One region of the Halomonas kashgarensis genome, then DNA from elsewhere that is predicted to be linked to it. Evidence: predicted binding sites of a transcription regulator. Region 1 holds the regulator's gene; each other region holds the start of a gene.
The links. Region 1 encodes sigma-54, which starts transcription at its own class of promoters, with help from an activator protein. Its sites were predicted from a motif close to TGGCACNNNNNTTGCTNT; they were not measured.
Positions count from the first base shown of each region.

Region 2: flgB (flagellar basal body rod protein FlgB) is a predicted target of sigma-54. The motif match lies at 2,875-2,892, and genes of this name have one in related genera.
Region 3: R5M92_RS07640 (HAD-IIB family hydrolase) is a predicted target of sigma-54. The motif match lies at 4,629-4,646, and genes of this name have one in related genera.
Region 4: R5M92_RS14885 (amino acid ABC transporter substrate-binding protein) is a predicted target of sigma-54. The motif match lies at 4,542-4,559, and genes of this name have one in related genera.

Region 1 covers NZ_CP137552.1:1,508,482-1,515,717, reverse strand. Annotated here, with positions in the region: gene tldD (metalloprotease TldD) at 1-635, shown strand, start outside; gene yjgA (ribosome biogenesis factor YjgA) at 679-1,200, opposite strand; gene pmbA (metalloprotease PmbA) at 1,299-2,645, shown strand; gene R5M92_RS06990 (HPr family phosphocarrier protein) at 2,670-2,939, opposite strand; gene rapZ (RNase adapter RapZ) at 3,033-3,977, opposite strand; gene R5M92_RS06980 (PTS sugar transporter subunit IIA) at 4,158-4,628, opposite strand; gene hpf (ribosome hibernation-promoting factor, HPF/YfiA family) at 4,633-4,941, opposite strand; gene R5M92_RS06970 (RNA polymerase factor sigma-54) at 5,044-6,456, opposite strand; gene lptB (LPS export ABC transporter ATP-binding protein) at 6,595-7,236, opposite strand, start outside.
Region 2 covers NZ_CP137552.1:86,421-93,656, forward strand. Annotated here, with positions in the region: rRNA gene R5M92_RS00370 (23S ribosomal RNA) at 1-589, shown strand, start outside; rRNA gene rrf (5S ribosomal RNA) at 762-877, shown strand; gene R5M92_RS00380 (flagella synthesis protein FlgN) at 1,217-1,666, opposite strand; gene flgM (flagellar biosynthesis anti-sigma factor FlgM) at 1,663-1,947, opposite strand; gene flgA (flagellar basal body P-ring formation chaperone FlgA) at 2,034-2,687, opposite strand; gene flgB (flagellar basal body rod protein FlgB) at 2,945-3,370, shown strand; gene flgC (flagellar basal body rod protein FlgC) at 3,386-3,793, shown strand; gene R5M92_RS00405 (flagellar hook assembly protein FlgD) at 3,797-4,486, shown strand; gene flgE (flagellar hook protein FlgE) at 4,542-5,861, shown strand; gene R5M92_RS00415 (flagellar basal body rod protein FlgF) at 5,887-6,645, shown strand; gene flgG (flagellar basal-body rod protein FlgG) at 6,679-7,236, shown strand, end outside.
Region 3 covers NZ_CP137552.1:1,658,740-1,665,975, forward strand. Annotated here, with positions in the region: gene R5M92_RS07620 (MBL fold metallo-hydrolase) at 1-859, opposite strand, end outside; gene R5M92_RS07625 (hypothetical protein) at 890-1,366, opposite strand; gene R5M92_RS07630 (rhodanese-like domain-containing protein) at 1,468-2,079, opposite strand; gene R5M92_RS07635 (glycosyl transferase) at 2,338-3,558, opposite strand; gene R5M92_RS07640 (HAD-IIB family hydrolase) at 3,555-4,463, opposite strand; gene R5M92_RS07645 (OmpA family protein) at 4,797-5,981, opposite strand; gene R5M92_RS07650 (hypothetical protein) at 6,406-7,101, shown strand; gene R5M92_RS07655 (FlgO family outer membrane protein) at 7,107-7,236, shown strand, end outside.
Region 4 covers NZ_CP137552.1:3,236,857-3,244,092, reverse strand. Annotated here, with positions in the region: gene R5M92_RS14905 (histidine phosphatase family protein) at 1-183, shown strand, start outside; gene R5M92_RS14900 (amino acid ABC transporter ATP-binding protein) at 265-993, opposite strand; gene R5M92_RS14895 (amino acid ABC transporter permease) at 1,054-2,154, opposite strand; gene R5M92_RS14890 (amino acid ABC transporter permease) at 2,180-3,370, opposite strand; gene R5M92_RS14885 (amino acid ABC transporter substrate-binding protein) at 3,456-4,484, opposite strand; gene R5M92_RS14880 (amino acid ABC transporter substrate-binding protein) at 4,773-5,786, opposite strand; gene speE (polyamine aminopropyltransferase) at 5,877-6,740, opposite strand; gene hemE (uroporphyrinogen decarboxylase) at 6,737-7,236, opposite strand, start outside.

The DNA of each region.
Region 1 (7,236 bases):
ACTTCAATCGCAAGGGGAGTTCGGCGTTCGCCGGTCGCATGGGACAGCGCGTGGCGGCCAAGGGTGTCACCGTGGTCGACGACTCCACCCTCGATGGCCTGCGTGGTTCGTTGAGCGTGGATGACGAAGGCACGCCCGGGCAGTACACCCCGTTGATCGAGGACGGGATCCTTACCGGCTACATGCAGGACAAGCTCAACGCCCGCTTGATGGGCATGGCGGCAACCGGCAATGCTCGTCGCGAATCCTACGCGCACCTGCCCATGCCGCGCATGACCAATACCTACATGCTGGCGGGGCAGGACGACCCGCAGGACATCATTCGCAGCGTGAAGCGAGGCATCTACGCAGTCAGCTTCGGTGGCGGCCAGGTCGATATCACCTCGGGCAAGTTCGTCTTTTCCGCCAGCGAAGCCTACATGATCGAGGACGGTAGAATTACCGCCCCGGTCAAGGGCGCTACACTGATCGGCAATGGGCCCGAGGCCATGGGGCGAGTCTCGATGATCGGTCACGACATGGAGCTGGATACGGGAATCGGCGTGTGCGGCAAGGAAGGACAAGGCGTGCCGGTGGGGGTCGGCCAGCCCACCTTGAAACTGGATGAGCTGACCGTGGGTGGCACACAATCGTAACCGCTCGGGCATGTGGTCGGAGTGAAGCGTGCGTGATCAGAGCTTACAACGCTGCCGTATCGCGTAGATGCTTGAACAGCTTGCGTGAAGCGGTGGGCGGCTTGTTCTGATCGCGCTCGCGGCGAGCATTACGCGCCAACTGGCGCAGGGCTTGACGATCGGCATCGGGATAATCGGCCATGAACGCTTCGACGCCCTGGTCGCCTTCTTCGATCAGGCGGTCGCGCCACTTTTCCAGACGGTGAAAGGCATGGTCACGCTGATGTTTTTCCTGCTCGATGGCATCGAAGACCGCCTGGATGGCGACCAGGTCCTCCTTGCGGATCAGCTTGCCGACGTATTGCATATGGCGCCTGCGACCCTCGTGAGAGCGGATACGTGACGTTTCCTCTATGGCGCGCAGCATGTCATCGGATAGGGGGAAGCGGGCAAGTTCGGCGGGCTTCATGGCGATCAGGGTTTCGCCGAGTGCCTGGAGCGCGTGCATTTCCCGCTTCAGTTGCGATTTGCTGGGTCGTTCGTCAAGGGCATCGGATTCGATGGGCTCGGGACGTTGTTTAGGCATGGTGTGGCTCATTGACGTTTTCAGGTACCGGCAGTATATCAGGCCGCAAGCGACATCATTCATCCGCCGGGCAATCCCGGCAATGGAAGGAGAAAAACATGACCCAAGCGTTTGATGCGCAAGCGCAGCAGGAACTTCTGGAAAGCCGTGCCGCTCAAGCGTTGTCGCTGGCAAGGCAGCTGGGCGCGGATGCCTGCGAAGTCGGCGCAAGCGTGGACCAGGGCGTGGGCGTCAGCGTGCGCCAGGGTGAAGTGGAAACGGTCGAGCTTTCCCGCGATCAAGGCATTGCCGTGACGGTTTACCTGGGCCAACGCAAGGGCAGCGCCTCTTCGACCGATGCGGGAGAAGACTCGATACGGGCGGCGGTGGAAAAGGCGATCGCCATCGCGCACTACACCGGCGAGGATCCCATGGCGGGGCTGGCGGATGCCCACCTGATGGCGCGCGAATTACCCGATCTGAAAGTTCATCATCCCTGGGCGTTGACCACGGACGAAGCCATTGAATTGGCCCTGGCCTGCGAAAACGCCGGCCGCCACGTCGAGGGCATCACTCAATCGGAGGGTGCGTCGCTGTCGACGGGAGAAGGCGTGCGCGTCTACGCCAATAGCCACGGCTTCATCGGCAGTCAGCGCGGCAGTCGCCATTCGCTTTCCTGTATGCTGATCGCCGAAGACGGCGCCGGAATGCAGCGCGACTATGAATACACCTCGGCGCGTGACCCGAGCTTGTTGCAGAAGCCCGACGCAGTGGGACGACAGGCGGCCCAGCGCACGCTACGTCGACTGGGTGCTCGGCGCCCCGCGACCGGGCGTTTCCCGATATTGTTCGACCCCAGCCTGGCGAGCGGCTTGATCGGCCACTTGATGGGAGCCATCGCGGGTGGTGCCATCTACCGACAAGCGTCTTTCTTGTGCGACCGACTGGGAGATAGCGTCTTTCCGCAGTGGTTCAATCTGGAAGAGCGGCCGATGGAGCCGGGCGCCATGGCCAGTAGCCCGTTCGACAACGAGGGGGTACAGACGCGCAATAACCGTTTTATCGAACAAGGTAGGTTGGCAAGCTATATGCTCTCCTCCTATAGCGCCAGGCGCTTGGGCATGGAGACCACCGCCAATGCCGGGGGCGCTCGCAACCTGCGCTTGCAGGTTCCCCTGGAGTCACGCGCAAGCCTGCTCAAGCAGATGGGAAGCGGCATCTGGGTAACGGAACTGATGGGCCAGGGAGTTAATAGCGTGACTGGCGACTACTCTCGGGGTGCCGCCGGTTTCTGGGTGGAAAACGGTGAAGTTCAGTACCCGGTGGAAGAGTTCACGATTGCCAGTACCTTGCAGTCGATGTTCAAGGGACTGGTAGCGATCGGCGATGACACTGATACCCGGGGAAGTATCCATACCGGCAGCTGGTTGATCGATGAAATGACGGTGGCTGGAGGGGAAGACTGAACAATTTCAGGCTTTCGAGCGGGTTCAGGCGTCTTCATCGAAGCGAGACTCGACCAGGGTCTGGACTGCCTCCAGGGCCTGGTCGGCATCTTCACCTTCCGCCTGCACGGTGAGTTCCGTGCCGCAGGGAGCCGCCAGCATCAACAATGCCATGATATTGGCGGCATCGGCTTCCATCTCGCCCTTGCGTACGCTCACGCGGGCCTTGAAGCCTTGCGTGCATTGCACCAGTTTGGTGGCGGCTCGGGCATGCAGGCCGCGTCGGTTGATGAGAGTCAATTTGCGTTCAGGCACCTTTTATCCCTTGTCTATCTATCCTTGTCTATCCGCCTTTCCCATGGCTTCGCGTATCCGACAATCCTTGTGGCACGGTGAGGTCGAATCGGGTCAGTCCTGTTCGCAGGTGAATGCCGCCGGGTCGCCATTGCTTGCACTTGAACTGGTGGCAATTTGAGTTGTATTCGTGAGAGTGTGCTGCAACCCCAGCTCGCGATGACGCAGGCTGATCTGGCCGAAATTGCCTACCAGCCTGGCGGCCAGCTGCTCGACAAGGTAGACGGAGCGGTGCTGGCCGCCGGTACAGCCGATGGCGACGGTCAGGTAGCTGCGTTGGCTGCTTTGATAGGCGGGCAGCCAGCGTTCCAGCCAGGCCTGGATATCGGTCAGCATCTCCTCCACCAAGGGATAGCCTTCCAGAAAGGCGGCGATGGATGCATCGCGACCGGTGGCACCGCGTAGGTTGGGGTCCCAGTAGGGGTTGGGCAGGCAACGTCCATCGAAGACGAGATCGGCATCCAGCGGGATGCCTCGCTTGTAACCGAACGACTCGAAAGTCAGCGTCAACTGATCGCGCTGATGATGGGAAACCTGGTCGGTAATGCGACGCCGCAGATCGTGAACCGATAGCCGCGAGGTATCGATCATCAGATCGGAAAGATCGCGTATCTCGCTCAGCGCCTCTTCCTCGTGGGCTATCGCTTCTTCCAGGGTCATTTCGCTATCGCGAGTCAGCGGATGACGACGCCGGGTGGCCGAGTATCGTTCCAGCAAGATGCGCGCATCGGTTGTCATGTAGATGAGCTGGCAATCGATATGTCGACGCTTGAGCTCCTGCAGCAGGCTGGGAAAACGCTTCAAGGCATGGGGAAGATTACGCGCGTCGACGCTTACCGCCAGATGGCTGCGATTGCCGCCCTCACCGAGCTCCTCTATCAATGAATCCAGAAGCATGGCGGGAAGGTTGTCGATAGCGTAATAGCCGAGATCCTCCAATGCCTGCAGGGCAATGGACTTTCCCGATCCCGAGCGACCGCTGATAATCACGAGTTGCATGACGAATCTCCTTCCGCACCGTATTTTAGCTATTACCGTGCAGGTTGCAGCCATTCTTCAAGGCGAAATAGGCGAGAGGTTTGCAAGTAAGCCTCTATCGAGGGCCGTCCGGTAACGGAGGCAGAATCGTATCGAAAGCGTAATTTGACAGAAGCACGCCAGAAGCTGAACGGTGCCGAACTAACTGGAGCTCTGCTGCCTGATCTTGTCTCTCAGCAACTCCAGCAGCTCACGTTGACTGGTGCTTTTGCGCAACCGGACACGGGTGTCGCCGTCATTCATGATGGTCGCCACCTGGCCTAGCAGGGCAAGGTGAGTATCATCCGCCTCTTCCGGGACCAGCAGCACGAAGATGAGGTCCACGGGTTCACCGTCGACGGCATCGAAATCGATGGCTTCGGCCAGCTTCAGAAAACCTGCAATGGGGGCATCGCAATGCGGACTGCGCGCATGGGGGATAGCGACACCATTGCCGATCCCGGTACTGCCTAGGCGCTCTCGACCGATCAAGCGACTGAAGACTTCCTGGCTATCGAGACTGGGGGTGTTCTGGGCGATAAAGGTGCTGAAGAATTCCAGCACCCGTTTCTTGCTTCCCCCGGGCACATCATAGAGCACGCGCTCGGGGGGCAGGATGGTTTCCAGCATCATTGGCTCAGCGCACGCCAGCGCCTTGGGCGCGGGCTTGTGCTTTTTCCTTATGCTTGACCAGTTGACGGTCGATCTTGTCGGCCAGTGCATCGATGGCGGCATACATGTCCGAATCCATGGCCTCGGCGTGAAGATCGGCACCGGCCGCGTGCAACGTACAGGCCGCGTGCTGACGCTCTTTTTCGATGGACAGGGTTACCTGAACGGTAGTGATATTGTCGTAATGGCGTTCAACGCGAGCGAGTTTTTCCTCGACGTAGTCACGCAGGGCGTCAGTGAGTTCGACATGATGACCTGTGATGTTGACTTGCATTGACGTACTCCTTATCCATCGGACTGTACTTCGATTGTAACTCTTTTTCCTGCTGAGCAAAGCCCCGCGAACAACTTTCTCGATTTCCACGAGAGCTCTACTTCAGCGTAGCCTGCGTCGTTCGCTGGAAGAGGGAATTCCCATCGCCTCACGGTACTTGGCGACGGTACGGCGAGCCACCTGAATACCACTGTCGCCAAGCAGGGTGACCAGCCGGCTGTCGGAAAGCGGTTTGCCTGGAGGCTCTTCCTGGATCAGTTTCTTCAGTCGGGCACGAATGGCGGTACTGGAGTGGCTGTCGCCGTCGGCGCTGCCTATCTGGCTGGAGAAGAAGTACTTGAGCTCGAAGACCCCGCGTGGCGTATGAATGAACTTCTGGGTGGTGACGCGCGAAATGGTCGATTCGTGCATGTCCACGGCGCTGGCGATATCGGCGAGAATCAAGGGTTTCATGGCCTCCTCGCCTTGCTCGAGAAAGCCGAGCTGACGGGTGACGATTTCGCGCCCCACGCGCAACAAGGTGTCGTTGCGGCTGGACAGGCTCTTGATCAGCCACCGAGCCTCTTGGAGGTGTTCCTTGAGATATTGATTGTCCTGGCTCTTGTCGGCGCGCTTGATGAGGCTGGCGTAATCGGGCTGAATCCTGAGCCTGGGTAGCGCCTCGGGGTTCAAGTCGAGATGCCAGCCCTGGGCATCGTGGCGCACCACCAGATCGGGGACGACGTAGCCTTCGTCCGCGTCGCTGAAGGCGCTGCCCGGACGCGGGTCCAGGGTGCGTATCAGCGAGATAACATCCTCGAGCTGGGTCTCGTCCAGTCCCAGCCGACGCTTGAGCAGGCGGGTGTCGTTCTTGCCCAGCGCCTCGAGAAACTGGCGGACCAAACGGCGGGCGTGGGCGAGCAGGGGGGTGTCATCGGCCAGGGTGGCGAGCTGCAGCATCAGGCATTCGCGTAGATCTCGGGCGAAGATGCCGGTGGGCTCGAACTGCTGCAAGCGGAGCAGAATGGTTTCCACCTCTCGAGTGCTTATGCCTTCGAGGCCCTGATCGCGTAGCCCGTCGCGCAGCTCGGACAAGGTCTGGGTCAGGTAGCCATTGACATCGATGGCATCGATCAGGCTTTCCGCTATCTGCCGTTCGCGCCAGTCGAGATCGGTCATGGCCAGTTGCCAGAGCAGGTGCCCCTGCAGACTCTGGCCGGCGGCCTGACGCTCGAAATCCGGACCTTCGCCGCTGCCGGCGGCGGGCACCATGTCCTGGTAGGTATCCGACCAGTCGCTGTCGAGCGCCAGTTCGTTAGGGATGTCCTCGGACCACTCGGCTTCCTGTGCCTCGTCCACCGCCTGCTCGCTGAACTCCTCCTCCTGCTCGAGCAGGGGGTTGGAATCGAGCGCCTGCTGGATTTCCTGACGCAGATCGAGAGTGGATAATTGCAGCAGCGCGATCGCCTGTTGCAATTGCGGCGTCATGGTCAGCTGGGAGCCCATGCGCAATTGAAGAGAGGCTTTCATGACCATAGCGGGACTCGCGTGCGTAATCGGAAAGCTTAACCCTAGTGCGAGCAAGGACCAGGTGCAAGTCAACTTTTGCAATATGCATGCCACCGGCAATAAGCATGCCATCTGGCGCTTGAGACGGCTAGAGTATGAAGTCGTCTAGAGCTTGAAGTCGGCGCCCAGGTAAACGTCGCGCACCTGTTGGTTGTCCAGTATGCCCTGTGGCGGGCCGCTGGCAATGATCTGGCCATCGCCGACGATATAGGCGGTGTCACAGATATCCAATGTGTCGCGCACATTGTGATCGGTTATGAGAACGCCGATTTCGCGCGCCTTGAGCGCGCGGATAATGGTCTTGATTTCGCCGACGGAGATCGGATCGACCCCGGCAAATGGTTCATCCAGAAGAATGAAAGCGGGCTCTGTGGCAAGCGCACGGGCAATTTCCACCCGGCGTCGTTCGCCACCGGAGAGGCTCATGCCGAGATTGTCGCGAATGTGGGTGACGTGAAAATCCTCGAGCAGCGCTTCGAGCTGCTGTTCGCGTCCGCTCGAGTCGAGGTCGCGGCGGGTTTCCAGGATCGCCAGGATATTGTCCGCCACCGAAAGCTTGCGAAATATCGAGGCTTCCTGGGGCAGGTAGCCGATGCCCGCCTTGGCTCGCTCATGCATGGGGGCGTGGGAGATATCGTGATCATCGATACTGACGCTGCCGGCGTCGGCGCTCACCAGGCCCACGATCATGTAGAACGAAGTGGTCTTGCCCGCCCCGTTGGGGCCGAGCAGGCCGACGACACTGCC
Region 2 (7,236 bases), 1.4 Mb from region 1:
GCAATGAGTGCAAGAGCATAAGGGTGCTTGACTGCGAGACAGACACGTCGAGCAGGTGCGAAAGCAGGTTCTAGTGATCCGGTGGTTCTGTATGGAAGGGCCATCGCTCAACGGATAAAAGGTACTCCGGGGATAACAGGCTGATACCGCCCAAGAGTTCACATCGACGGCGGTGTTTGGCACCTCGATGTCGGCTCATCACATCCTGGGGCTGAAGTCGGTCCCAAGGGTATGGCTGTTCGCCATTTAAAGTGGTACGCGAGCTGGGTTTAGAACGTCGTGAGACAGTTCGGTCCCTATCTGCCGTGGGCGTTGGATGTTTGAGAAGCGCTGCTCCTAGTACGAGAGGACCGGAGTGGACGACCCTCTGGTGTTCCGGTTGTCACGCCAGTGGCATTGCCGGGTAGCTATGGTCGGACGGGATAACCGCTGAAAGCATCTAAGCGGGAAGCCCCCTTCAAGATGAGACATCCCCGAGGCCTCGAGCCTCCTGAAGGGCCCAGCGAGACCAGCTGGTCGATAGGCACGGTGTGGACGCGCTGCAAGGCGTTGAGCTAACGTGTACTAATGGCCCGTGAGGCTTGACCCTATAACACCCAAGGGGTCTGCTCAAAATGATAACGATCGCGTGTGAACACACGCAGAGAACCGGATACGCAACGAGTAAGCGACACGCTTGCTTGAAGTGACAGAGACGCTCACAAAACACGTCAATGGCAACACACCAGGACGACACAGCATGATATGCATTACCCGTTACGCCTGACGACCATAGCGAGTGGGAACCACCTGATCCCTTGCCGAACTCAGCAGTGAAACCGCTTAGCGCCGATGGTAGTGTGGGGCTTCCCCATGCGAGAGTAGGTCATCGTCAGGCACCTATCCTGCAGAGAACCCAGCCACCCGGCTGGGTTTTTTGTGTGCGGGAGAGAAAGCCAGCCACAAGGGCGCTCAATGGTGACCTGCTCCCCTCTAGCTTAACCGTTTTCAGCTTTATAATGTTCAAGGGGAAAGGTCAGCCGGAGCCCGGCGCAGTCGTCGTCAGCACCTATCCCGCCCCCCAGCTTCGCATGAGCTGGGGTTTTTACGTTTGGGGGCGTCTAAAAAGAGAACATCCTGTGTGTCATACGATATCCCCACGGCAAATGCCTGGGGGGATGATCAGCGTGACATGGAAACGGGAAAGTAGCGCGTGAAAGGGAAGACAACCTTGTTTTCAGGCAGAGGCGTTGATGCGGCCTGATTGAGGACCATTACGTCCATCGGCTTGGTAAAGAGTTTTTTCCGCGATCTGGCGGATATAGTCCAGCATATGCTGGTTGTGCTTCATGCGTACCGAGAGCATTTGACCCGTCAACTGGTTCATGCGCGCCGTACGTTCACTATTGTTCAACAGCTCAGCCCACGTTTCATGGCAACCGGCGTCCTTGGCTGCCTGTGTGGCACCGCTGATTCCGGCGGCATAACCCAGGCGCTGCTGCACGTTGCGACGTAAAGTCTCCATACGCTCGAGATCAGCAAGCAATGTCTGTTTCTGCTCGGCGACACTGGCCAGGGCGTCCCCGTCGATGCTTCCGCTTGTCAGCAGTTGTTGCTCGTGCTCGAGCAATCGCATCAGGGATGTCAGGCGTGCAAGTTGGTCGTCAAGCATACGGGCAAGACTCATGACAGGTCGCTTCCTCCCGTTTCGCGGAGACTTTCGATCAGACCATCCGCGATACGGTCGGCGCGGATTTCCATGCGCCCTTCGCGGATTGCACTGCGTATTTCCTCTACCTTGGCGGTATCGATATCCTGCTGATCGCCAATGGAAGCCTGGCTGAGCTGTGTCGTGGCTCGGCTTTCAGTCTTGGGCTCTGTGGTAGGGGACGAGCCCGCTTTCTGCGTTTCATCCCGCTGCTGTGGCTGGTTGTTGCGCAGCAGTGGATTGAGATTGTCAATTTTCACGTCGCTTGCCTCATCGTCGCCGTTTAATAGCACTCATGCCAGTTGGTATCACTATCGGCCTTCGGCGGAGAGACTTTAGGGGTCGATCAAAAATCTATTATCAGAGTCCCTTCTTCGGCGACACGTGCGGTCAATACTTCCCGTGCACCAAAACGCACGCGGACACGATCTCCCACGCCGCCACTCTCCAATGCTTCACCTTCACGGCTAACCCGAAAGGCGCTTCCACGTGCTTCGACTACGACGCGCTGGCCGCGTTCAATTACGGTGGGTGCTTGGAGGTAGTGTGACTGAAAGACGCTGCCGGCGCGTATTGGGCGACGCGCTACCTGACCGACGATGTCAGCCGCTTCCAGCAGGGCTTGGGACGGAAGTTCATTCAAATTGCCGGCATGCTCTTCCAGCATGTCGGCCGTGACGAGAGTGCCACGCTCGATGGCCGAGGCAGCCTTGACGAAATTGCCGATAACGCCGACTTCCGCTTGCAGGTAGCGTACCTGGCGCCCCGTGTCGCCGCAGCGTACCCCAACCGAGACTCTGCCTAGCGGTGATTGGCTGGTGTTGGTCAGAAATGGTTCGGGAGCCACGCAAGGCGGTAGATGGGGGGAGGGTGGCTGTACTTCGATAAGAATTTCTTCGCCTAGCGGACTCGCCTGTTCATAGAGAAAGGCATGGACCTGTTGCATGAGTTCTTCGTTATCGGAAGAGGCAAGGGCCACGCTTGGAGCCAGCAATAACATCAAGCCCACCTTGAATAAAAAACCACGGGCTAAACGAAGAACTAAGCAATATGTATGAGGCAAACACATAAGAGCGGCCCGCAGTGATGAGAAAAGGTGAGATTGAGAACGTGTTATTGTAGCTTTTTGCAGTGCGATACAGCATTAGAAATACTGGTGAAAACCGGGGTTGTTCCATGCTTTAGGCTGGCAAGGCCCGCGCTATTCTTCATCATCAAAATTATCTTCGAATTTTTACCTCCTGAGAGAGGGTTGGCATGATCGATCAGCTAGCGGCATCGCTCAACTATCACCAGCAGGCTCTGGGCCTTCGACAAGCGCGTCACGAGGTGCTGGCCAGCAATATTGCAAACGCTGACACGCCTAACTACAAGGCGCGGGACATGGACTTCGCCAGCGAACTGGAAAAGGCGGTATCTCAAGGGTCTCCAGGAGGCGCTTCCGGCGGGTTGAGCTTGGCTCGTACCTCGGAGCGGCATCTTCAAGGAGAAGGCCCACCCACGGGAGCGGGACGTAGTGAATTGCTTTACCGCATCCCGGATCAACCCAGTCTCGATGGCAATACGGTGGACATGGATCGAGAGCGTACCCAGTTCGCGGATAACGCCGTGCGTTACCAGGCGGGGCTGACGATTATCAATAGCCGCATCCAGGGGCTGAAAAACGCCATGCAGCCGGAATAACCAAGGAATAATTAAATGTCGATGTTTTCCGTCTTTGATATTGCCGGTTCGGCAATGAGCGCCCAGTCCCAACGGATGAACGTAACCGCCAGCAACATGGCCAATGCCGACAGCGTCGCCGGGCCGGATGGCGAGACCTATCGTGCCAAGCAGGTCATGTTCCAGACCCAGGCGCAGAACCGCTATGGAATCGGCGGCGTTCGTGTCACCGAAGTGGTGGAAGACCAATCGCCGCTGCGCATGGATTATCAACCGGGCCATCCCGCCGCTGATGAACAAGGCTACGTTACCAAACCCAATGTGGAGCCGGTTCATGAAATGGTCAATATGATTTCGGCTTCGCGCTCCTATCAAGCCAATGTCGAAGTCATGAACACCACCAAGCAGATGATGATGAAAACGCTCACTCTGGGAGAAGGATAAGCCATGAACATTGATACCAGTGTGATCAGCAGCATCAACTCCGGTGGTGCGGCGGCCAAGTCAGCGAGCCAATCCGCAGAGCTGCGGGACAGCTTCATGACACTGTTGATCACGCAGTTGAAGAACCAGGATCCGCTCAATCCCATGGAAAATGCGGAAATGACTTCTCAGCTAGCGCAGATCAACACCGTCAATGGCATCGAAGACCTCAATGAAACGCTCAACGGCATTACCGAGCAGATGAACGCTTCTAAGATGATTCAGGCGTCTGGCTTGATTGGTAATGCCGTACTCGTGCCTGGTAACAACGTTAAAGTGAACATAGATGACGAAGGTAACAGCTATGCCACACCGTTTGGCATAGAGCTCGAAAAACCAGCCAATAGCGTAGAAATCACAGTGCGCAGTCGTGCAGGCGAAGTGGTGTACCGCAACGAAGTAAGCGCAGTGAGTGCAGGAGTTGAGTCTTTCCAGTGGGATGGGAAAACCAATGACGGTGAAGCGCTACCTGCTGGTGATTACCGTGTTAGCTACGCTGCCAAAGATGCAGAAGGCAATGAGATCAGTGCTCAGCCGTTGAATTATGCCTTGGTGGAAGGTGTCACGCCGCAAGTGAAAGGCCAAGAGGTGCGCTTGGACTTAGGCGCTATTTATGGTCAGGTCACGCTTAACCAAATTAAACAGATTCTTTGATCTCGCGGCGTTCAACGCTAACGACGCATCACATTGTTATATTCAGGGGAATTACATGAGCTTTTCACAAGCACTCAGTGGTCTAAGCGCACAGCAAGCTAAGCTCGCCGTCACCGGTAACAATATTGCCAACTCCCAAACAGTGGGATTTAAAGGGTCTAACGTACAGTTCGCCGATGTTTATGCCCAGCAGATCGGCCTAGGTACCCGTGTTGCCGCAACCATGCAGGACTTCACCCAGGGCAACATAGAGTCGTCAGGCCGTAACTTGGACTTGGCGATTGCCGGTGAAGGCTTCTTCCGTTTTCAGCTCCCCAATGGCGATATCGGCTACTCCCGCAACGGCCAGCTAAACTTGACTGCCGATGGGCGTTTAATCAACTCCCAGGGGGCCCAGATTATGGGGTATGGACTTAGTGACGCTAATGATCTTTTCTCACCAATTGCACAAGGCGGAGCACCAGTACCTATCAGCGTGCCGGCTGATGATATGCCAGCTCGTGCAACAGGTTCTAGCGAGGGAGAGAATTCGGGTGTCCAAGCGGTCTATAATTTAGATGCCAGTATCGACGTTAATAATGCTGACCTTCGCAATCAAGCTGAAGTGTTCAATAGCTTAGAAGCAAAGCAAGATGAAGATAACGATGCAGTAACAGAAATTAATTACCATTACTCAAACTCTTTTACTGTATACGACTCATTAGGTACTGCGCAAAGTGTGACAGCGTATTTTGAAAAAACAGGGGAAAATGCGTGGTCAGTAAAGACAGCAGTAAACGGAATTTACACAGGAATAGCTAACGACTTTGCTCTTAAATTTAAAAGTGACGGTACGCTTGAAAGAAATGGTGATGGGGATATTATAGGTGTGGAAGGCAGCGATAGGTCGGCAATTACAATCACTAGCGCAGATGCGTTAGGTACCGGTGCCAATGATTTAACATTCAACTTTCGTTTAGCTGGAACAACACAGTTTTCAAATAGCTCTACTAATAACACTCTTAGTCAAGATGGTTACACATCCGGTTCCCTTATAGGAGTTACCATCGAAGAGGATGGTACCGTTATGAGGAACTTCTCCAATGAGCAGACAGTTGCTGCAGGCCAGGTCGCCATGGTGAGCTTCCGTAATCCCGAAGGCTTGAACCCTTCAGGCGATAACCTGTGGTCGGCGACAGGCTCCTCTGGCCCTGAGCTGGTGGGCGCGCCGGGTACCGGTCAGCGAGGGTTAGTTCAAGCCAGTGCGATTGAAACTTCTAATGTGGACTTGGCGCGTGAGCTGGTGGATATGATCGTTGCCCAGCGTGCCTACCAGGCCAACTCGCAAACCATCAGCACCCAGGATGAGCTCCTGCAAACCATTATCAATATCTAATTAATGGCAGTGTAGAGAGCTATCTATGGATCGTATGCTATATACCGCCATGAGCGGTGCCAAACAGAGCATGGACCAACAGTCCGTGGTCAGCCACAACCTGTCCAACGTATCCACCTCCGGTTTCCGTGCCCAGTTGCAGGCGGCACGCTCGGTGCCCACCCAGGGTGATGCGCTGCTACCCACGCGCGTCTCGGCCGTCACCACCACACCGGGAACGGATTACTCCCAAGGCCCTATCTCGCGCACTGGCAGGACGCTGGATGTGGCCATGCAGGGCAATGCCTGGCTGGCGGTGCAAGCCGAGGACGGTACGGAAACCTATACCCGTCGTGGCGACCTGCAACTGGATAGTAACGGCGTGCTGCTGAATGTCGGCCGGCCGGTAATGGGCGAGGCCGGCCCAATTGCGGTGCCGCAAGGCTCCCAGGTTTCGATCGGCGCCGATGGCACCATCAGCGCCATCGGCCAGGGAGAAGGCCCCGAGGCTCTGGTGGAAGTGGCGCGGATAAAGCTGGTGACGCCTGAAGAAGGTGAGCTGGTGCGGGGCGAGGACGGCCTGTTTCGTGCTCCCCCTAATGAAGAGGGAGAGCCGGGCATGTTGCCGGCCGACGAGGGCGCCCGGCTTGTCAGCGGGGCTCTCGAGGGAAGCAACGTGAGCCCCGTGGATGCCATGGTTTCGATGATCGACGTGGCACGGCGCTACGACATGCAGATGAAAGTCATCAGTACCGCCGATGAAAACGCCCAACGGGCCAATAACCTGTTGGCGCTGCAGGGCTGATCCAGCCGCCACGTAACTTGAGGAAATAACTTAATGATTAAGTCCCTGTGGACGGCCAAGACAGGCCTGGAATCGCAACAGACCAAGCTAGATGTGATTTCCAACAACCTGGCAAACGTGAGTACCAACGGTTTCAAGCGCTCACGTCCCGTATTCGAAGACCTTCTCTATCAAAACATGCGCCAGCCGGGTGCACAGAACGATGTGCAGAACCGCTTGCCCTCGGGCATGCAGGTCGGTACCGGTGTCCGCGCGGTGGCAACCGAACGGTTGCACACTCAGGGTGGACTGGAGCAGACCGAAAACTCCCGCGATATGGCCATCAACGGCAACGGCTTCTTCCAGGTGCTGATGCCGGACGGGACCGTCGGTTATACCCGGGACGGTAGCTTCCAGCTCGACGAGAACGGCCAGATGGTTACCGCCAACGGCTATCCCCTGGAGCCGGCTATCTTCGTTCCGCAGAACGCTCTCTCGGTGAGCATAGGTGAAGATGGTACCGTCAGCGTACGCCAGCCGGGCATTGCGGAAGATAATGTCGTGGGTCAAGTGAACCTGGCGACGTTCATCAATCCGGCGGGTCTGGAAAGC
Region 3 (7,236 bases), 150 kb from region 1:
GATTGAGGGGGACCTTGAGATAGACCTGGCCGTTCTCTTCGGCCGGTGGCATATGCCCGGCTCGCATGTTGACCTGAACCGAGGGCAGGATCAGCTTCGGCATGCCCAGGGTGGCGTCGCGCTCGGTACGCATGCTGACGAACTCGTCCTCGCTCACGCCCTCCCGCACATGCACGTTATGGGATCGCTGTTCGCCCACCGTGGTCTCGTTCTGATACGTATCGCGCCCCGGTGCCTTGTAGTCATGGCAAAGGAACAGCCGCGTGGCATCGGGCAGGGCAAGAACTTTCTGAATCGAGCGAAACAGGGTGCGGGCATCGCCCCCGGGAAAGTCGCAGCGGGCGGTGCCGTAGTCGGGCATGAACAGCGTATCGCCGACGAACGCGGCGTCGCCGATGACATAGGTCAGGCACGCCGGCGTGTGCCCCGGGGTATGCAGGACATAACCTTCAAGTCCACCGATGGTGAAGGTATCGCCTTCCTCGAAAAGCCGATCGAACTGGCTGCCGTCCCGAGCGAATTCGCTCCCCGCGTTGAATGCCTTGCCGAAGATATCCTGCACCTCCAGGATGCGAGCGCCTATCCCCGTCCTGCCGCCCAGGGCCTCGTGCAGGTAAGGTGCAGCGGAGAGGTGATCCGCATGCACGTGGGTCTCCAGTATCCACTCCACCTCGAGCTCACGATCCTGAATGAACCGAATGATATCGTTGGCGGAACGTACGTCGGTACGCCCGGCGGCATAGTCGAAGTCCAGCACCGAATCGAGAATCGCACACGCCCGGCCGGCGGGGTCCTGCACCACGTAGCTGAACGTATTGGTCGGTTCATCGAAGAAAGGGGTGACCAGCGGCGTTGCCATATAGCCTCCATTCGACAGAATGTGGGGTTATCAGAAGGTATAGACCGGAATCTTCGGGTCGCGCATCATTTCCGCCATGGGCCCCGGCATGGCGACGCCGACACCTTCCCGCAGGTCGTCCTGTTCATATTCGGAGTTGGGCAGGTAAATGGCGCAGACATCCACCTTCGCGCCATCATTCATCATGGTTGCCAACAGCCCCTCGGGCTTGATGTCGCGAGGGGCGACCGTCCGTTCGCTGGCATAGCCCTCCACCGCCAGATCCCCCGCGCCATCACACAACAAGAGGTGCAGGTCGCTCCCCTGCTCCTGCATTGCACGGGAAAGAATCATCGCCATGCTCTGGGTTTCAAGGGAGTCACTGGTGACGATAACCAGGGCACGCTCTCGCGATGCCTCGCTGCCGTCATCGGCAAAAGCCACGGGTGCAATGCTCAAGGCTGCCGTGCACAGCACTCCCGCAAACACGGAATTGAAGCGGCAGGTATTATTGAATGGTAAGGACATGTGATCTCCAGTGGGCTAGAAAGCCTTCAGAAACAAGTTATCGGGAACCAGGGGTGTCGGAAGACATCCTCAACCAACCGAGGCTGAGTGAAGCTCGGATATCAGGGTCGATCATTCCCTTGCCAGGCAACGTCTGGATCGATTTCATAGCTCCAGGGCAAGCCGGAGTTACGCCAGCCGTTCCTTGCCCTCACCCCGGCGGAATTTCCCTCTTCGAGCTTGCCCCCCTCGAATCCGTCGCTGACGGAATACACCTGGGTATACCCCATGTCCGCGATCACGTCCGCCGCCGGGGCACTGCGTGTGGCACCGGAGCGGCACATGACGATCAAGGGAGTCGCGTCGCTCGCGCCATGCATGTCGAGCTGCGCCTCGATCTGACGGGCAAAGTCTTCATTAGCCGCCATCGCCCAGGTTCGCGCCTGTTCATCGAACTTGTCGCGGTCGGCAAGCATCCACGGCACATGGATATCGGTAGGTTCGGCAAAGCCTGTGAACTTGATCTCGATGGGATCGCGTACATCGATCAACAGGGCATCGTCCTGTTCTTGCAATAGGTCATAGGCTTCGCTGGCCGTCAGGTAAAGACCCAACTGGGTCTCGCGGTAAGCGGCGGTTTCGTCAGCCATGCCCGGCGAAGCCAACGCCGCCCACGCCATGCCCCCCAGCAAAAGAGGGGATAACGCACGGCGTGAAAAAAGGAGGTTTTTCATAACCATTTCCTCTAAGCAAATAACCTATTTGATTTCTAGAGAGTAGTCCTTTTTACGTTCCGTTACCTGAGACAAGTTGTCGCAATACCAAGGTCGATCCCGAGCTACGGCTGGCTTCCCATGCCATATTTGATGACGGTACTGACTCTTACTTATCCCTATAAAAAAACTGACCACGCCACCCATGACTATTGGGTGACGTGGCCGGTTTATACGTTAGTTCAAGTAGTTGTTTTTCTAAACCTTTATAGCAGAGGGCTACACCTCTCCCCGGTTATCGAGTTCGACGGCCTCGTGCATGCGCGTGAGAATATCGGGAACGGCCGCCTGAACGCGGTCCCAGCTGGGAATGAAGGGCCGCTCGCGTGGGTTGTCGAGAAACAGGTTGCCCGCTTCCAGCAGGTTGCCGGCGAACAGCTCCACCGCCTGCTCCTCACTGTGGCGATCGAGGCTCAGGCCGTTCATGGTGGCGTCGTGGTCGTAGGCTTCGATCAAGTCCAGCGCCAGGCGGTAGTAGGTCGCTTTCAGGGTGCGGAAATCCTCGCTGCTGAAGCTCACCCCCTGGGTGGCAAGCTTGCGATAGAGCGCCTTGGAAATATCCAGACTCATGCGGTTCAGGCCGCTGCCGGGGTCATCCTGGCTCACCGGTTGATGCTTGTGATCGTAGGTATCGGCGATATCCACCTGGCATATCTGCCGGTGGGAATAGTTGCGCTGCAGCTCGGAAAGCACACCGATCTCCAGCCCCCAATCCGCCGGGATGCGAATCCCCTCCAGAACATCGCTGCGCATGGCGAACTCGCCGGAAAGCGGATAGCGGAAGCTGTCGAGATAGTCCAGGTACGGCAGCGGCCCGCAGACGATTTTCAGCGCCCGCAGCAGCGGCGTGACCAGCAGGCGCGCCACCCTGCCGTTGAACTTGCCCTCGGCAATTCGCGGGTAGTAGCCCTTGCAGAAGCGGTAACTGAAGCGCGGATGGGCGATCGGGTACAACAGGCGCGCCAGCATGCCCCGCTCGTAGGTCAGGATATCGCAGTCGTGCAGGCCCACCACCGACGTGCGCCCGGACGCCAGCACGTAGCCGGAGCAGTACCAGACGTTGCGTCCCTTGCCCGGTTCCAGCGCCCCCAGGCCGTGGCTATCCAGCTCTTCATCGAGCTCGCGCAGGCGCGGGCCGTCGTTCCACAGGATACGGGTATGCTGCGGCAAGCGGGAAAAGAACTCCCGTGCATGGAGAAACTGCTCCCGGTCGGCCCGGTCCAGGCCCACCACGATCTCGCTCAGGTAGGGCACCTTGGTCAGCTCATCGATGATCCCGGAAAGCGCCGGGCCTTCCAGTTCGGAAAACAGCGAAGGCAGAATCAAGCCCATGGGCCGTCGCCGGGAGAACTTGACCAGGTCCGCCTCGAGCGCTTCCACCGGACGCCGCGTCAAGTTATGAAAATCGGTAATGACACCGTTCTGATGAAAATCGCTCATGCCGTCTCCCTCGTTTCCGCCGTAAGCCGGCGGTCACTTTGCCCCCACCAGTAGGCCACTCCTTCAGCCCACCCTAACGGCCCGCGCTGGCGTGTGCGATACAGCCCCTGAGCGCTGGGCTCCACGTCCAACTGGTGGCAGCCCCGGATCACTACCGCCTGGTCGACCGCCTCCAGCATGGGAATATCGTTGGGACCGTCGCCGAGCCCGATGGAAAGCGGGTGCTTGCCGCGCAAGGCGCTGAAACGACCGATCAGCCACTCCGTGGCATTGCCCTTGTCGGTGGCGACACCGATGACGTGCCAGAACCGTCCACCTCGGGTCAGGCGCAGGCCGTCTCCTTCCAGGCTGTGCCGAAAACGTGCCAAAGCCTCGTCGCTGTCCTGCCAGATCAGCGGCTCGCTGCCTTCACGCAAGCAGGCCAGCCGCGCTCCCTCGTCGTCGAGCCCCGTCAATTCCTTGACCTCGTCCAGCGAAAGCTCATCCATGCGGGTAAACGCCACGCCGAGGCGTTGGCGCCAGACATCGAGTCGGGCATGAATGAAACCGATATCCACCCCGGTATGCTTGATGACCATACCGTCGCGTCCCGACCCGGGGCGGTCCAGGCGAGCATGACACCACGACGGTGGCAGCCCGATCACCGCACCGTTTTCAGCGATGAAGGGAGTCGCGGTGAGACCCAGCGCCTCGCGTAGCGGCAGCATTTCCGCGCGGGTCTTGCTGGTCACCGGGATCACCGGCACCCCCCACTCCTTGAGCCTCGCCAGCCATGGCTTGGCCGGCGAGAAGTCATAGCTATCGTGATCGAGCAAGGAACCGTCCAGGTCGGTCAGTACCAACCGAGGGCGAAGCGCCAGATCAGCCGGAGGAGCCGGCGCGGTGTGTGAAGTTCTTTTGTGCATGGCGTCACCTTAATGGCCGATTTCTCGATACACGTCCCGTTGCGTATTCATCTCTTGTTCTCGAATACTCTTACCTTGTTCTCGAATACTCTACCTTGCTCTCGAATATTCTTTCTTGTTCCCAGGAGCTACTGGTTACGCGCGCTTTGCTACAGTAGTGAACATGTAGCAGTTAACATGCCAGGTGGGAAGAAACCCGAATAGAAACATCGATCCTGGCGACATCACGTTTCGTAGGAAAAGACGACGGTCGATCCTGGTCAGGATGGAATAAAAAAACGCACCGATATGGTGCGTCATTAAGGAGTGAGCAAGACGCTCGGCCTAACTTGCCTACTCCACTTCAATGACGACTTCTACGCGGCGGTTGCGCGCACGCCCTTCCGCCGTGTCGTTGTCCGCCAGGGGGCGGGTATCGGCCAGGCCCACTGCTCGCAGGCGCTCGCTGTCCACTCCCGCGTCTACCAGGGCATGGACGATAGCGATGGCCCGTGCGCTGGAGAGCGCCCAGTTGGAAGGAAATTCCTCGGTGTTGATCGAGCGGCTGTCGGAGTGGCCCTCGACCGCCACTTCTCCTTCGTAACGCTGGATGGTCTCCACCAGGCTGGATACCAGCTCGCGACCGTCATCGGTCAGCTCACCTTGGGCCGAGGGAAACAGCAAGCGATCCTGCACGCGCAGCTTGATGCCCTCCTCCACCCGCGAGACTTCCACTCCCTCGAGATCCGGCAGGTAAGGGGACTCTTCCACGCGTTGAGACAACACCGGTGCCAAGGCCAGGGCGCCCGCCACCGCTTCGGGGTCCACTTCCTCGACATTGAGCGGTGCGCGGTCGGTCAGAACCACCATGAAATCCGCCAGCGGCGATGCCAGGTCGGTGTTATCCTCCAGCATCATGCGGGGTAGCGGTCTCGGTGCGGATACTTCTTCGGCAAGTTCAGGGCGCTCCGGGGGCAGAGCCACGAGAATGGGCTCATCACTCTCGGGAGCGGTGGCTTGTCTCAGGAAGGCCAGCGACTCGGGAACCGCGACCAACTCGCCAAAGGCGACCGGATACGTCAGCAGCGGCGATTCTTCCGGGGCCTGGGGCGAAGGAGGCGGCGCCGCTTCGGCAGTGACAGGCAGCGATGCCGGTTGCGCCAACAAAGGTGGCACCCAGGTGCGGCGCGGTGGCAGACCCGCCACGCCCAGCGCGGCGCTTACCGCCAACGGCGCGATCTGCCGGGAACCGGCCGGCGGCAACTCGAATCCCAGCCGCCCTCGGCGTGCCTGGCCCAGGGACTCGGGCAACGGCACTTCCAGCACCGGCTCCGGAACAAAGACGAATTCAGGCTCCGGCTCACGATTGAAAAGCGAAACATTCGCCGGGCCCGCAGCGGTGATAATGATCACGAAAAGCGCCACCAGCAGCGTCATGATGTCGATATAACTGATCATCCAGGCGTTGCCGCTTTCCTCCTCGGGATAAGCCGACAGCAGTGAATCGTGACGAGATACCCCGCGATGGTCTTCAAGCATGCAAGAATTCGCTCAACAAAACTAACCTCGTAAAATCGTCCCGGCAGCGGAACGGTGCATCAGCGGAAAACCCATGGGGAGCGCCACGAAACCCCGCGCTATCTTACTGGCTCAGTGGCGCCATTGACCACCCGGACGCTGACACCAGCGTCAAAGGAATGTTCAAGTTTCCTCCGGCGTGGCCGATTGTTTCAGAGCATGGCAGACTACGCTGCAATCGTCTTTTACTGATACGCATGCACTTGTGTCTGCATTTACGACCTATACATCGGCACTTACGCCGTCCTGATGCGAGAAGGAATCCCCGGTGCCCAAGTTACGCGCTTCCCTTTATTCATCCGTCTGTTTCCGCCCGTTCTCCTTCTCGGGCCTCGCCAAGGCGTCGCGGACTACCAACTTTCGCCCACTGGTGCGCAGTCTGACGTTGGGGCTCGCCAGTCTGGTCCTGAGCGGCTGCTTCTACGCCAACACTTCTCAAGCGCCGATTGCCGTCACCTATCCCTATACCGAGCAGCAACGCATGCAGGCCGCCCATCACTGGGATGTACTGGCGCGCCACGAAGCCAACGGTATCCTGCGCAACGAGCGTGTACGGTTTCTCAACCTGTATTTCCCCGATGGCAGCGAAGAGATCAACGGTTATACCTACCGCGGTAGCGGCGGAGAGTTTAAGCGCGGGTTCCGTTCCCTGCTAACCAGCGAGCTGGTCTCACGCGGTGCCGTGCTGACCACCCAGCCCCGGGTCAACGGTGCGCAAATCCATGTCGATGTGGAAGTGGTGGAACACCGCGATCGTGGTTTCATTCGTCCGCCGGTGGGTGCCTTTACCGCCTTGGCCGGGGGTGTCGCCGTCGCCACGCTGCCCATCAACAACTGGACCGAACCCGCTCTCGGGCTGATCCCCGCCGCCATGGTGGCCGATGGCATCAGCGGCAGCTGGACCAATACCGGTAACGAGGAGATCATCGTCACCACCCAGATCGTCGATGACGAGCGCATTCTCTACTCCTCCTCCAACATCTACTACACCAATAGCGGCGATCGTCGTCACTATGCGCCGGAGCGCGTCAATTCGCGGCCTGCCCCGACTCCCACCGTTTCCGTCACCGACTCCTGGTAATGTTCATGTTTCTAGGTCATCACGCTTGCTTTTCTCGGCGGTTCCCCGCATTTCGACGTGGGCTTCGCCTGCTTGCCGGCGCTCTGGTCGTGCTCAGCCTCACCGGCTGCGAGGCGATTGGCAACCGCAACAACA
Region 4 (7,236 bases), 1.7 Mb from region 1:
GGCGTGGTGGCCGAGCTGGAACGTACCCGGCAGGGCGAAACGATCCTGCTGGTGAGCCATGGCGACCCCTTGCAGATTCTCCTAACCGCTCTCGATGGGCGTGGTCTGAGTCGCCACCGGGAACAGATCGCCCTCGCCCCGGCAAGCGTTACACCGTTGTCCCGCAACGTCTCACCGCCTTGAATTACCGGCCACCAGCGCGATGTTCGCTAGCCAGCCGGTACGATAAGCCGTTGCTGCAACAACGCGCGGGTTCGAGCAGCGTCAGTGGCCGAGAATCTGGCTGAGGAACAGCTGGGTACGCTCGGATTGCGGGTTGTTGAAGAACGGCTCGGGGGCGTTCTCCTCGATGATCTGACCCTGGTCCATGAAGATTACCCGGTCCGCCACGGTCTTGGCGAAGCCCATCTCGTGGGTCACGCAGAGCATGGTCATGCCTTCGTTGGCCAGCTCGATCATGACATCCAGCACCTCCTTGATCATCTCGGGGTCGAGCGCCGAGGTGGGCTCGTCGAACAGCATGATGTCGGGGTTCATGCACAGCGAGCGGGCGATCGCCACACGCTGCTGCTGACCCCCGGAAAGCTGACCGGGATACTTCCTCGCCTGCTCGGCGATCTGCACGCGCTCCAGGTACCGCATGGCTTGGGCTTCCGCCTCCTTGCGCGGTTTCTTCTGCACCCACATGGGCGCGATGCAGCAGTTCTCCAGCACCGTCAAATGGGGGAACAGGTTGAAGTGCTGGAAGACCATGCCCACGCTGCGGCGAATCTGCTCGATGCGCTTCACGTCCTGGGTCATGTGGACTCCACCCACCACGATTTCCCCCTTCTGGTGCTCTTCGAGGTGGTTGATGCAGCGAATCAGAGTGGACTTGCCCGAGCCCGAAGGCCCGCATATCACGATGCGCTCGCCGCGTTTCACTTCAAAATAGATATCACGCAGAACATGAAAATCGCCATACCACTTGTTGACGTTGCGCATCTCGACCATCAGGTCTGCTGATTGTGTAGCTGTTTGATTCATGATGATTTCCTAACGGTTCCCGAGAGATCAGCGCTTATGACCGGTGTGGAGTTTGCGTTCCAGATACTGACTGTAGCGCGACATGCTGAAACAGAAGATCCAGAACACGAAAGCAGCGAACACATAACCTTCCAGCGAGAACCCCAGCCAGCGCGAGTCGGACAGCGCTGCCTGGACGATGCCCAGCAGGTCGAACAGGCCGATGATCATCACCAGTGTGGTGTCCTTGAACAGGGAAATGAACGTATTGACGATACCGGGGATCATCATCTTCAACGCCTGGGGCAGCACGATCAGGCCCATGCGTTTCCAGTAGGTCATGCCCAGCGCGGCGGCGGCTTCGTCCTGGCCCTTGGGAATGGCCTGCAGTCCGCCCCGAATCACTTCCGCCATGTAGGCGCTCTGGAACAGGGTGATGCCGATCAAGGCGCGTACCAGGCGGTCGACGCTGATTTCCGACGGCAGAAACAGCGGCAGCATCACCGAGGCCATGAACAGTACCGTAATCAGCGGTACGCCACGCCAGAACTCGATGAACACCACACAGAAACTCTTGACGATAGGCATGTTCGAGCGCCGCCCCAGCGCCAGCACGATACCGATAGGCAGAGCGCCCACCATGCCCACTACCGCCAGCAGCAGGGTCAGCATCAGCCCGCCCCAGCGGTGCGTCGGGACTCGCGGCAAGTCGAAGTAGCCACCATGAAGCAGTACGTAGGCGGTAACGGGAAAGACCGTCAAGGCGAAGATGGCCACCCAGCGCTTGCCGGGAAGGCGCGGGATCGCCAGCCAGGCAATCAGCACGGCGAAGCCGGCGAACACGATGTTCGCTCGCCATGTCTCGTCGCTGGGGTACAGCCCGTAGATGAACTGGGAAAAACGTGCGTTGATGAATACCCAGCAGGCACCTTCGCGGGAACAGTCGTCGCGCGAGGTGCCGATCCAGTCGGCATTGATGAATGCCCACTGGATGGTGGGAACCAGCAGCAGATACAGCACATACAGCCCGATCAGCGTGAACACGGTGTTGATCGGTCCGCTGAACAGATTGGCGCGCATCCAGGCAAGCGGGCCGATGGTATTGCTCGGCGCCGGCTGCTGGGGAATCATTTCTTGGTTATGAATCATGCTTGTCTCCTGATCTCGCCCGGGCCTAGCGTTCCACCAGTGCAACGCGTGCGTTGAACCAGTTCATGAACATTGAGACCAAAAGACTGATGGTCAGGTACACCGCCATGGTCATGGCGATAACTTCGATTGCCTGGCCGGTCTGGTTCAGCGTCGTGCCGGCGAATACCGATACCAGATCCGGATAGCCGATGGCGGTGGCCAGCGAGGAGTTCTTGATCAAGTTCAGGTACTGGCTGGTCAACGGCGGGATGATCACGCGCAATGCCTGGGGAATGATGACCAGGCGCAATACCAGTTTCTGCGGCAGACTCAGCGCCTGGGCCGCCTCGGTCTGGCCATGGGGGATCGCCTGGATGCCCGAACGCACGATTTCGGCAATGAACGACGCGGTGTAGATCGAAAGCGCCAACCACAGGGCGAGAAATTCCGGAATCACGGTGACGCCGCCGCGAAAGTTGAAGCCGCGAAGCTCGGGCACGTTCCAGGTGACGGGCACCCCGGTTGCCACCAGGCCCAGCAGCGGCAGGCCGAGAATCAACGCCAGAGCGATCCAGCCGGCGGGGAAACGCTTGCCCGTGGCCTCGTGGCGGCGCTTGTTCCACACCATCAAGGCAATGCTGACGACAATCGCCACGATGAAGGCCGCCGGTATGATGCCGAAGCCGGACTCGAACAGGGGCTGCGGCAGGTACAGCCCGCGCACGTTGAGGAACAGCACCTCACCGAACGCCAGGCTGTCGCGGGCGCTGGGCAAGGTGCGCAGCACGGCGAAGTACCAGAAGAATATCTGCAGCAGCAGCGGGATATTACGAAAGGTCTCGATGTAGGCATTGGCCAGACGAGCCAGCAACCAATTGGGCGATAGTCGGGCGATACCCACGGTAAAGCCGATGATGGTCGCGGCCAGAACCCCGAGAGCCCCCACCAGCAATGTGTTGAGCAGGCCGACTAGGAAAGTGCGGCCATAGGTGCTTTGCGAGGAGTAATCCACCAGGGTCTGGACGATGCCGAAGCCCGCGGTATTGGTAAGAAAACCAAAACCGGTGGTTATTCCGCGTGCCTCCAGGTTGGCCTGGGCATTGCCGACGATGTAAAGCAGGAAAGCCGCCACGGCGGCGACTAACAGCAGCTGAAAAATGAGGGCGCGCTTGGCGCGGTCTCGCCAGAAAGGGGGCTTTTGGCCCACCGGGCGAGCATTGGGTCTAACGGACATGGGTTGCGTCTCCGCCACACGGAAGGTCATTCAAAAGGCCCGCCATGCTCCTGAAAGAGCGGCGGGCCAAGGTCAAGCGAGACGCTTAGCGAATCGGGGGAGCGTACATGATGCCACCCTCTGTCCACAGAGCGTTGACTCCACGCTCGATTTCCAGCGGTGAATTCGGACCTACGTTACGGTCGAAGATTTCGCCGTAGTTACCCACCTGCTTGATGATCTGGTAAGCCCAGTCAGCATCAAGGCCCATAGCCTCGCCGTAATTGTCATCCTGGCCGAGGATACGCGCGATATTGGGATCTTCCGACTCCATCATCTCGTCGACGTTGTCGCTGTTGATGCCGTATTCCTCGGCATTGATCATGGCGAACAGCGACCACTTGACGATGTTGAACCAGGTATCGTCGCCTTGGCGTACCACCGGACCCAGCGGTTCCTTGGAAATGATTTCCGGCAGGATCATGGAGCCTTCCGGATTATCGAGCTGGATGCGCAGCGCGGCCAGCTGGGAAGTGTCCGAGGTCAGCACGTCACAACGGCCGGCCTGGTAGCCGCCCACGGTCTGTTCGGAGGTGTCGAAGACGATCGGGTCGAATTCCATGTTCTTGGCCCGGAAGTAATCGGCCACATTGAGTTCGGTGGTGGTGCCGGATTGAACGCAGATGGCGGCTCCGTCGAGCTCCTCGGCACTGCTAATTCCCAGGTCCCGGTTGATCATGAAACCGATACCGTCATAGAACGTTACACCAGTGAAGTTCAACCCCAGGGTGGTGTCGCGGGTGGTGGTCCAGGTGGTATTGCGCGACAGTACGTCGACTTCACCGGACTGCAGCGCGGTGAAGCGTTCGACGGCGTTCAGCGAGATGTAGTCCACCGCGTCGGCATCGCCGAGTACGGCAGCGGCCACGGCGCGGCAGACATCGACATCCAGTCCTTGCCAGTTGCCTTCATCGTCCGGCGCGGAAAAACCCGGCAAGCCGTCACTGACGCCGCACTGAACCGAGCCCTGTTCCCGGGTGTCTTCCAGTGTGTCAGCTTGGGCTGTCGTGGCCATGCCCGTCAGGGTCAAGGCACCGGCGGAAGCCAGCATTACTAGGTGTTTCTTGTTCAGCATGAGAGTCCCCTCACTTGGATTGGTATCGTTGTGCATGCCGTAGCATGTGTCTAAAACCTAGCAAGGAAGATGCCAGCGACGGTATGGCGCGAATTCATCGCTTTTCAACGCAAGCGACTTTTGTTGCGACGAAAGTTTGAGGTGCAAAAAAGCCACCACCCGTCTCGTGTCGCACCAAAACAGTACTCAACGGCGGGCGGTGGCCTTTAATGCGCCGCTTGGCGCGGGTCGTGACTCTTGGTTTCTGAGTACGCTTAGTTCCTCAGTGCTCCTGGTCTCTCAGTACTCTCAGCGGATTGGCGGGGCGTACTGGATGCCGCCATCCACCCACAAGGCGTTCAAGCCCCGGGCAATATTGAAATCGGAGCCTTCCCCGACATTGCGGTCGTAGACTTCGGCATAATTACCGACTTGCTTGATGATGTTGTAAGCCCAGTCTGCCTCCAGCCCCATGCCTTCGCCGTAATTGTCGTCCTTGCCCAGAATGCGAGCCACATTGGGATCGTCGGAGCCCCGCATGTCGTCGACATTGGCGCTGGTGATGCCGTACTCCTCGGCATTGAGCATGGCGAACAGCGACCATTTGACGATATTGAACCACTGGTCGTCACCCTGGAGAACGGCCGGGCCGAGGGGCTCCTTGGAGATGATCTCCGGCAGCACCACGGCCGAATCGGGATTATCCAGGTGCATTCGCTGGCCATACAGCTGGGAAGCATCCGAACTCAGTACATCACAGCGGCCTGCCTCGAAGCCGGCAATCGACTGCTCGGGGGAGTCGAACACCACCGCTTCGTATTCCATGTCATTGACCTGGAAATAGTCCGCCAGATTCAGTTCGCTGGTGGTGCCGGACTGGGTGCATACCGCCGCTCCGTCGAGCTCAGTGGCACTCTGCACGCCCAGGTCGCTGGCTACCATGAAGGCCTGGCCATCGTAATAGCTGACCCCGGTGAAATTGACTCCCATGGTGGTGTCGCGATGGGAGGTCCAGGTAGTGGTACGCGAGAGCAGGTCCACTTCGCCGGACTGCAGCGCGGTAAAGCGCTCCACCGAATCCAGCGGCACGAACTGTACCTTTTCGGCGTCACCGAGCGCGGCGGCGGCCACGGCGCGGCAGACATCGGTATCCAGGCCGCGATACTGGTCGTCGTCATCCAGCGAGGAGAAACCCGGTTGTGCCGCGTTCACGCCGCAGCGTAGCGAGTCGCGCTCGCGCACATCGTCCAGCGTCGCCGCCTGGGCAATGACCGGCCCCAGCAGCAGGGCGGCACCCGTTCCCATCAATAACTTGGCAGACATGAGATTTCCTTTATTGGTGTCTTGTTGAATCGCTTCACGGCAGCGTTGCCGCCTGTGTCTTTGTAAGCCGTTATGTCGGGTTATACAACGTCAGACATCGAAGGCCTGGCGCATGAACGGAGGTAGGGTCAGGGCGCCTCGGTGAGCCTCGGGGGTGTAGTAGAGTAGTGCCATCGCGCTTTCTGCCGCTGCCTGCTCGCGGAAATCGCAGACATCGCAATCCTTGCCCGCCAGCGTCACGCTCCACCAGCCCGAAGGGTAGACTGGCTGCGGGAAGGGCAGCGTTGCCACGCTGTCGAAGCCGGCTGCCTGCATGTCGCGGCGCAGCTCGCGAATGATCGAGCCGCTGTGGTAGAGCGGAGATTCGCTCTGCTGCACCATCACGCCGCCCGGTTTGAGAATGCGGTGGCAGCGCTTGAGGAAGTCGGTCTTGAACAAGCCTTCCGCTGGCCCCACCGGGTCGGTGGAATCGATGATCAGCACGTCGATACTGGCATCGTCGGCCTCGTCCACCCACTTCACCCCATCGGCGAACAAGAGCTCCGCACGCGGGTCGTCGTTCGACTCGGTGAGCGCCGGGAAGAAGCGTTCGGCGGCCTTGGTCACTTCCTCGTCGATATCGATCTGGGTCACTTTCTCCACGCCGGGATGACGCAGCACTTCTTTCAGCGTGCCGCAGTCGCCACCACCGATGATCACCACGCGCCTGGGGTTCTGATGAGTGAAAAGCGCAGGATGGGCGATCATCTCATGATAGAGAAAGTTGTCGCGATCAGTAAGCATCACGCAGCCATCCAGCACCATCAGGTTACCAAAGGTCTGGGTCGCGTAGACTTCCAGATGCTGATAGGGGCTCTGCACGTCGAGCAGTTTCTCGTTCACCTTGAGCGAGAAGGCGCTGCCTTGGCTATCGAAGACTTCGGTGAACCACGTTTCATCGAGGGGACGGTTCATGACGGGGCTCCCGGGCAAGTGTCGCTGGGGGTCGAGGGAATATTGCGGTGGTAGCGAGGGCTCAGCTCGTGCAAGGCGTCCATGAAGGCAGTGACGTTATCCGGATTGGTGAACTGGCTGATGCCGTGGCCCAGGTTGAACACATGGCCCGGCCCCGCACCGTAGCTGTCCAGCACCCGGGCGACTTCGGCACGAATGGCCGAGGGCCGGGCGAACAGCACATTGGGGTCCAGGTTGCCCTGCAGCGCCACCTTATGGCCGACCCGCTCGCGGGCGTCGGAGAGTTCGGTCGACCAGTCCAGGCCCAGGGCGTCACTGCCGGCCGCGGCGATGTGCTCAAGCCACTGGCCGCCGTTCTTGGTGAACAGGATGACCGGCACGCGGCGTCCGTCGTGCTCGCGGATCAGGCCGGCGACGATCTGCTCCATGTAGCGCAGCGAGAATTCCAGGTAGGCCGGGGTGGAAAGCGCGCCGCCCCAGGTATCGAATATCTGCA